DNA from 2 places in the Mesorhizobium sp. M1273 genome. Region 1 is predicted to be linked to the other one. Evidence: riboswitches for the same ligand, from Rfam matches in the RefSeq annotation. Region 1 holds a riboswitch; the other holds the start of a gene.
The links. A riboswitch is a leader RNA that binds a small molecule or an ion and turns the genes downstream of it on or off. The one in region 1 is predicted to bind thiamine pyrophosphate.
Positions count from the first base shown of each region.

Region 2: it holds a riboswitch for thiamine pyrophosphate, as region 1 does, so the genes downstream of both, thiB (thiamine ABC transporter substrate binding subunit) here and thiC (phosphomethylpyrimidine synthase ThiC) in region 1, are expected to answer to the same signal.

Region 1 is NZ_JAMYLV010000001.1:34,523-38,842, reverse strand. It holds gene thiO (glycine oxidase ThiO) at 1-607, opposite strand, end outside; gene thiC (phosphomethylpyrimidine synthase ThiC) at 604-2,439, opposite strand; TPP riboswitch at 2,544-2,660, opposite strand; gene NKH30_RS00100 (Fic family protein) at 2,842-4,320, opposite strand, start outside.
Region 2 is NZ_JAMYLV010000005.1:99,014-103,333, forward strand. It holds gene NKH30_RS07865 (ABC-F family ATP-binding cassette domain-containing protein) at 1-1,496, opposite strand, end outside; gene NKH30_RS07870 (thiamine diphosphokinase) at 1,512-2,156, opposite strand; TPP riboswitch at 2,284-2,398, shown strand; gene thiB (thiamine ABC transporter substrate binding subunit) at 2,442-3,455, shown strand; gene thiP (thiamine/thiamine pyrophosphate ABC transporter permease) at 3,944-4,320, shown strand, end outside.

The DNA.
Region 1 (4,320 bases):
ACAGCGAGAAGTCTGGCGTGTTTAGGATCAGCATTTCGCCGCGAACGCCGCGAAGCCTGTCATCGGCGGCTGCCATTCCCGTGCAATCGATCTGACGATCGAAACCGGAAACATGCCGGGCGTCGGTGCCGAAGTGGAATTTGACACCCATGGCTGCGAGCTTGTCATGAAGTGCTGCCATCGCCTGGCGCGGATCGAGATGGCCCTCATCGGGAAAGAGCAATCCGCGGCGAAAGCGGCCGGCTAAGTCGGGCTCCAGGAGCGCAATTTCGTCTTCGTCGACACGCCGATGGCCCGACGTGCGGCTGGCGAGGCGGTCGAGCTCGCCGGCATCACGCGGGGCGGCCACGACAAGTGTTCCGCCCCGTGTCACCTGACCCGGCAGCACCGCATCCCACCAGTCGGCAGCGTCACGTCCAAGGTCCAGCACCGGCTGCTCGGCGCTTTCACGCTCGCACCATGGCGCCAGCATGCCGCCGGCGAACCACGACGCATTGCCTCCAAGGCCATGCCGGATCTCGGCGACCGTGACCGTCGCGCCGCGGGCGGCGAGTTCGAAGGCGGCGGTGAGGCCGGCGACGCCGGCCCCCTTTATCAGCACCTTCATGACGGCTTACCTGGCTGAGGCGTGAGCGGTGCGACGGTCTCGTCCGCTGGCACGTAGAGATCGCCGCCCTCGCGGTATTTCGCCGCCATCGCCGCCATGCCCTCTTTCTGTGCCTCGGCGCGGATGTCGTGAGAGATACGCATCGAGCAGAATTTCGGTCCGCACATCGAGCAGAAATGCGCCAGCTTGTGCGCCTCCTTGGGCAAGGTCTGGTCGTGGAAGGACCGTGCGGTTTCGGGGTCGAGCGACAGGTTGAACTGGTCCTCCCAGCGGAACTCGAAGCGCGCGCGGGAAAGGGCGTCATCCCTGACTTTCGCCGCCGGGTGGCCCTTCGCCAGGTCGGCCGCGTGCGCTGCGATCTTGTAGGTGATCACGCCGGTCTTGACGTCATCGCGGTCGGGAAGGCCGAGATGCTCCTTGGGCGTGACGTAGCAGAGCATGGCCGTTCCGAACCAGCCGATCATCGCCGCGCCGATGCCGGAAGTGATGTGGTCGTAGCCCGGCGCGATGTCGGTCGTCAGCGGTCCAAGCGTATAGAACGGCGCCTCGCCACAGACGGCGAGCTGCTTGTCCATGTTCGCCTTGATCTTGTGCATCGGCACGTGGCCGGGCCCCTCGATCATCACCTGGCAATCTTTCGCCCAGGCGATCTGCGTCAGCTCGCCGAGCGTTTCCAGCTCGGCGAATTGCGCCGCGTCGTTGGCATCGGCGATCGAGCCGGGACGAAGGCCGTCGCCGAGCGAGAAGGAGACGTCATAAGCGCGGCAGATGTCGCAGATCTCCGCAAAGTGCTCGTAGAGGAAGCTTTCCCGGTGATGGTGCAGGCACCATTTTGCCATGATCGAGCCACCGCGCGAGACGATACCCGTGACCCGGTCAACGGTCAGCGGGATGTAATGCAGCCGCACGCCGGCGTGGATGGTGAAATAGTCAACGCCTTGCTCGGCCTGCTCGATCAACGTGTCGCGGTAGACCTCCCAGGTCAGGTCCTCGGCGATGCCACCAACCTTTTCGAGCGCCTGGTAGAGCGGCACCGTGCCGATCGGCACCGGCGAGTTGCGCACGATCCATTCGCGGATGTTGTGGATGTTGCGGCCGGTCGACAGATCCATCACCGTGTCGGCGCCCCAGCGGATCGCCCACACCATCTTTTCGACCTCTTCAGCCATCGACGATGTGACGGCGGAGTTACCGATATTGGCGTTGATCTTGACCAGGAAATTGCGGCCGATGATCATCGGTTCGCTCTCGGGATGATTGATGTTGGCGGGAATGATCGCGCGTCCGCGCGCCACCTCGTGGCGGACGAATTCAGGCGTGACGAAGTCGGGGATCGCCGCGCCGAAGGCCTCGCCGTCGCGCTCAAGCTTGCCGTGCAGGATCTCGCGACCAAGGTTCTCGCGGATGGCGACGAACTCCATTTCGGGCGTGATGATGCCAGCGCGCGCATAGGCAAGCTGTGTCACCGCCTTGCCGGTCTGGGCCCGGAGTGGCCGGTTGCGGACTGGAAATTCCGGTGTTAGGCGCTCGCCTGCCGCAAACCCATTGTCTTCTGGCCGGACGTGGCGGCCGTCATAGGCTTCGACATCGCCGCGCGCGGTGACCCATTCATGGCGAAGCCGTGCAAGGCCGTTTTCGATGCTGGTTTCGACAGTCGGGTCGGTATAGGGGCCGGACGGATCGTAAGCGGTCACCGGCGGCTCGCCTGCCGTCGGATGGACGGAGATTTCGCGCATCGGCACCCTGAGCTGCGGGTGGATGGTACCGGATTTGTGGATTTTGCGTGAGGCAGGCAGCGGTCCCGTCGAGACGGCGGGGGTGAGGGCATTCATCTTGAGGCTCCTTTGCTCGTTGCATTGGAGACCCAGTTCTGTGCCGGAAGGATGAAAAGACGCTTCTGTCGACCTGCCGAAACAGGACCTCGGGCGTAAACTCCCGCAAAGCGCTTGCACCGTCCCTACGCCAGTATGAACTGGATCAGGTTCAACGGGTCACTGCGCCGCGAATGCCAGCAGTATCTCAGCCCCTTGCCGGGACTCCCCTGGTGAATGCGTGAGGTTGGACGGGACCGCTCCGGTTTGTCAAGCGCGTTCTGGCCGCGGCTGATCGGCGGCCGGTCAGACCGTGCGGAAAAAATCGTGCATGTCTCGGCGACAAGTCAAGCATCGGAGATGAAGGCAGGGACAAGGGAATCGCAAACCGTCGGACTAAAATCGATCCTGATGATCACACCTTCAATGGGCACCAAAGGTTTGCGCGTAGATCGCCTCGATTCTTCCTGCCTCGTCACTGGTCAGCGCGGCGAATTCCTTCTCGCGCGCGCGGTTCGATAGATGGCCATCATTCTGGTGAAGAAAACGGAAGAGCAGATCGGTCAACCGCTCGGGCATGTCGATAAAGGCGTCCACCTGCTGCCGGAACTGATCGTAGCGCTGCAGAAATGCGGTTTCCTCGGGAAGGTCCCGTTCGATCGTCCGCTGAACGCAAGCATAGAGGAATTCGGCGTGCGGGGTTGCATCGAAGAACCGGTAGAAATCACCGGTGTCATTCAGCACCCGGACGTTGAATTGCGGCGTCGGTTCCCATTCCACCAACGGCAGAAGGCGCTGCGAATAGCTCTCGAGCACGCCCCTGTACTCGTTGATCTGGTCCAGGATCGCGGCCGAGACGGGAAAGACCACTCCCGGCGGATTGAAGCCGCGCATGGCAAGGACGTGGTGGATTAGGTAGCGGTGAATGCGGCCGTTTCCGTCCTCGAACGGGTGAATATAGACAAAGCCGAAGGCGAGGATTGCGGCGGCTACGACTGCATCAAGCTTTTGCGCGGGGCCCTGATCGAACGCCGCCATTCCATCGATTAGCCGCGGCAGGTCCTCGGGCCGAGCGCTGATGTGATCGGGCAAGGGCGTACCGTTGTCTCGATCATGCTCACCGACGAAACCTCCTTCTTTTCGGAAGCCAAGTCTTACGAAACGAGCGTCACCAAGTACAATTCTTTGCAGACGCAGCAGCTCATCGCGATCGATCGGCCAGCGGCCGGCTTCGCCGATGGCGCGGCCCCAGCGCTGGATGCGATCTTGCGGCGGGTGCTCGCCCTCGATCGCGTAGCTTGATCGCGAGTCTTTGAGCAAAAGAAAGGCGGCGGTCCGAGCAAGGAGGTCGCGCGGCACGTCCGCTACGATTGCCTCCGCGCGCCGCGGTAGTTCAAGGCCGATGAATTTTTCGAGAATCTTGGTGCGGAACACCAGAGGGCAGAACTCACGCGTGCCGGGGAGATTGTCCCTTACGCGATAGCGCGAAGCGGTCTTGTCGGGTCCGGGCCACTGCAGCTCGGGATCGACAACCGGAATGTATCGTCCGGCCTCCGCGTCCGGCAGATCGATACGCGCGTCCCTCAGCCATTCATATAAAAACCAGATGCGGCGGGCATAACTGCCGGTCGGGCTTTCACGGACCAGCGCCTCGATCGGCGCGGGACCGGTCACTTGGAACAGCCGCTTGAGGACGGCAAGGTCCAGTCCCTCGTACTTGAGCGCAAAGGTCAGGTGGCCTTCGAGGGTAGGATTTGGGGCATGGCGGGGGGTCATGATCCGCCAGCCATCCCGTTCGGTAATGCGATGATGCTCGCCAGTGGCGAACAACCTACGGGGCAAGGGCGCGGCGAGCCTGTAGGCTCCGATCAGGGCGCTGTACCCGGCCGGGGTCGCCGTTTC
Region 2 (4,320 bases), on a different contig from region 1:
AGCCTGGTGCCGCCGCGCTGCGCCAGCATGTCGGAATAGCCGCCGGCATATTCGATCCAGCGGCCGTCACCATCCGGCGCGATGATGCTGGTCACGGTGCGGTCGAGGAAATCGCGATCGTGGCTGACCAGGATCACCGTGCCGGCAAAGCCGGCGACCAATTCCTGCAGCAGCTCCAGCGTCTCCATGTCGAGGTCGTTGGTCGGCTCGTCGAGCACAAGCAGGTTTGCCGGCCGCGCCAAAACGCGGGCGAGGATCAGCCGCGCCCGCTCGCCGCCCGAAAGCTCGCGCACCGGCGTGCGCGCCTGTTCCGGCTTGAACAGGAAGTCTTTCATGTAAGAGACGACGTGGCGCTGCTCGCCATTGATGACGAGGTTCTCGCCGCGCCCGTCGGTGAGATACTGCGCCAATGTCTCCTGCGGGTCGACGGCTTCGCGCTTCTGGTCGAGCGTGGCGATCTCCAGATTTGTGCCGAGCCGCACCGTGCCCGCGTCCGGCTTCAATTCGCCGGTCAGCATCTTCAACAGCGTCGTCTTGCCGGCGCCGTTCGGCCCGACCAGACCGACGCGATCGCCGCGCTGGATTCGGGTCGAGAATCCCTTGACCACGGTCAGATCGCCAAAGGTCTTCTCGATGTTCTTGGCTTCGATCACCAGCTTGCCGGATTCGGCGGCGTCGCTGGCTGTCATCGTCGCCGCACCCTCGGCGCCGCGATGACCACGAAAGCGCTGGCGCATGGTCTGCAACTCACCGAGCCGGCGCATGTTGCGCTTGCGCCGCGCTGTCACGCCATAGCGCAGCCAGTGCTCCTCGCGCACGATCTGGCGACCGAGCTTGTGCTGCTCGCGCTCTTCCTCCTCCAGCACCGTGTCGCGCCATTCCTCGAAATAGCCAAAGCCCTTGTCGAGACGGCGGGTCTGGCCGCGGTCGAGCCAGATTGTGGCGCGTGACACGCGCTCGAGAAAACGGCGGTCATGCGAGATGACGACCAGTGCCGAGGAGGTGCGGGCAAGCTCCTCCTCCAGCCATTCGATGACCGAAAGGTCAAGATGATTGGTCGGCTCATCGAGGAGGAGAATGTCGGGCTCCGGCGCCATGACGCGGGCGAGGGCGGCGCGCCGCGCCTCGCCGCCGGAAAGGTCGTTCGGCCGTTCCTCGCCGGTCAGGCCGAGATGCTCCATCAGATAGGTGGCGCGGTAGGGATCGTCGGCGGGCCCGAGCCCCGCCTCGACATAGGCGCGGACGGTCGCAAAACCGTCCATGTCGGGCATTTGCGGCAAGTAGCGCACGGTCGCCGACGGCTGGCGGAAGACTTCGCCATCCTGCGGTTCGATCAGCCCGGCGGCGATCTTGAGGAGCGTCGATTTACCAGAGCCGTTGCGGCCGACCAGGGCGATCTTGTCGCCAGCCGAGGCCGTCAGGGCGGCACCGTCGAGCAACGGCGTGCCGCCAAAGGTCAGCTTTATCCCGTCGAGATTGAGAAGCGGCGGCGCCATATCAGCTTTCTGGGCTCAGCTTTCCGGAAGAGGGTAGGGATGCGCGAGCAGCAGCGCCCGGCCGCCGGCCAGCGCGATTTCCAGCCGGCCCCTGACCTCGTTGGAAATGGTCAGCGACGAGCCGAACGCAACCTCGACATGGTCGAGCGGCCATTTGGCGCCGGTGACTGTCAGGCCGGCGAGATCCGAAAAGCCGAGCACCGAAAACAGCGTGCCGTCGGCATAGTCGAAGCCAGTCTTTCCAGGCAGCAAAGGAATGCCTTCCTGTGCGCCGCTGGTCAAAAGCACTTCCGTTCCGCCTTCCGCCAGCCGGACGCTCAGCGCCAGATGCAGGAAGATGTGGTCGGTACGTTTGCCGCCGAAGGCGCCTGCGAGCACAAGGCTTGTCGCACCGCGTTCGAGCGCGGCGGCGATAGCGAGTTCACCGTCGGTCTTGTCTTTTTCGGCAGGAAATACCTGCCGTGGCACGGCGGCCAGATCCTCCGGCAACTCGGCAGGCACGGAATCGAAATCGCCGACCCAGAGTTCCGGCCTCAGGCCCAGCATGCGGGCATGACCGATGCCGGCGTCGGCGGCGATGACGCGCGAGCCTTCGACCTGGCGGTCGAGCAGCGGCGTGCGGATGAGATCGCCGCCAAGCAGGATGGTGAATGTGCTCATATCTCGTGGCCCTTACCAGCCCTGCCCCGGAAACGGAAGATGAAACGGCAGACGAAACGGAAGGCTGGGCTTTGGATGTCCGGCAAACTTCCGCTTGCGCAGCACTTCGGCCGGGCCTATGTGTCGCAACGCTCTAACGGGGTGCCGGACGCGATCTTCGCGGACCGGCTGAGAGGCAAGACTGCCAACCCGCTGAACCTGATCCGGTTTGTACCGGCGGAGGGATTAGACGTTTCGGACAGCCCGACGCCTCAATTCCTTTCAACGCGAACGAAGGAGGCGCCGATGCGCAGTTTTTTCCACTCTCTTGTCTCAATTGTCCTGCTTGCGGCATCCGCGCTCGCCCTGCCGGGGCAGGCATCGGCACAGGATAGACTGACGGTCTATACCTATGAAAGCTTCACCGCCGATTGGGGTCCGGGACCGGCAGTGAAGAAGGCCTTCGAGGCCGAATGCAGTTGCGTCGTCGAATTCGTCTCGGTCGCCGACGGCGTGGCGCTGCTCAACCGTGTGAAGCTGGAAGGCGCCGCGACCAAGGCCGATATCGTACTTGGCCTCGATACCAACTTAACCGCCGACGCCAAGGCAACCGGCCTGTTTTCGCCGCACGGCGCCGTCTCGGGCGTCAATGTGCCGGGCGGCTGGAGCGACGATATTTTCGTGCCGTTCGACTATGGCTATTTCGCCGTCGTCTACGATACCGAAAAACTGAAGAGCCCGCCGAAGAGCCTCAGGGAATTGGTCGAGGGCGATGCCGGAGAGAAGATCGTCATCCAGGATCCGCGCACCTCGACGCCGGGCCTTGGCCTGCTGCTGTGGGTCAAATCGGTCTATGGCGACAAGGCGCCGGAAGCCTGGGCCAAACTCAAGGCGAAGGTGCTGACGGTAACGCCGGGCTGGAGCGAGGCCTACGGCCTGTTCACCAAGGGCGAGGCGCCGATGGTGCTGTCCTACACCACCTCGCCGGCCTACCACATGGTCGCCGAAAACACCGAGCGCTACCAGGCGGCGTCCTTCGAGGAGGGCGAATATCTGCAGATCGAGGTTGCGGGGATCACCACCAAGGGCGCGAAGAACCCGCTGGCGGAAAAGTTCATTGCCTTCATGACCGGACCGAAATTCCAGGATGTCATTCCCGAAACCAATTGGATGTTCCCGGCCGGCAAAACCGACAAGCCGCTCAACCCGGCGTTCGACAAGCTGGTCAAGCCGACCAAGACCCTGCTGTTCAGCCCGGAAGACGTCGCGGCCAACCGCAAGGCCTGGGTCGATGAGTGGCTTGCGGCGATGAGCAGGTAGGGCTCAAGCCTCGTCGGATGTTTGCGCCAAGCCACCCCCCTCTGGCCTGCCGGCCATCTCCCCCTCAAGGGCACGGCTATCGCAGATGGAACGCCGAGGCTTTCGCTCTACGACGTACCCCCACCCCTAACCCCTCCCCACAAGGGGGAGGGAGACTTCCGTTGGCACTGACCTCGGCAAATTGTCTGCCTTTCGGCGCCAAAAGGGGAAGTAAGGGCATGCGGCAGCGTTCCCTCCCCCTTGTGGGGAGGGTTAGGGTGGGGGTCCAACTTCGTAAGAATCCAAATGCGATAGCCCTGCCCTCAAGGGGGAGATCGGCAGCTTTGTCGCCTCTCCTCGTCCTGCCACTTGTGAGATTGGCGAAGGCGGCTGAGTGCGCAATCTCCCCCCTTGAGGGGGAGATGGCCGGCAGGCCAGAGAGGGGTGGGCTCGGCCATTGTCAGGTATTTCCTTCGATCAACACCTGTCGTAGTGTCGGGTAGCACGACATGCGTACGCGTCATCCGGCCGATCCCCGCGTCACTGCCGGCATCGTCGCGCTCGCCGCCGTCGCGCTGCTGATCGGCGGGGCATTCGCCGGGCTCGTCGTCGAAGCCACACGCGACCTGTCCGGCGCCGCCGCCGCTTTCGATTCCTATCTCTTGCGCGTCGTCCGTTTCACGCTCTGGCAGGCTCTGCTGTCGACCCTGCTCTCCGTTGCACCGGCGCTGTTCATCGCGCGCGCCCTGTCGCGGCATCCACGTTTTTTCGGGCGAGGCTTCATCCTCCAGCTTTTCGCCGTGCCACTGGCGCTGCCGGCCATTGTTGCCGCACTCGGTGTCTTGGCGCTCTATGGCCGCGCCGGCTATTTTGCCGGCACGCTCGG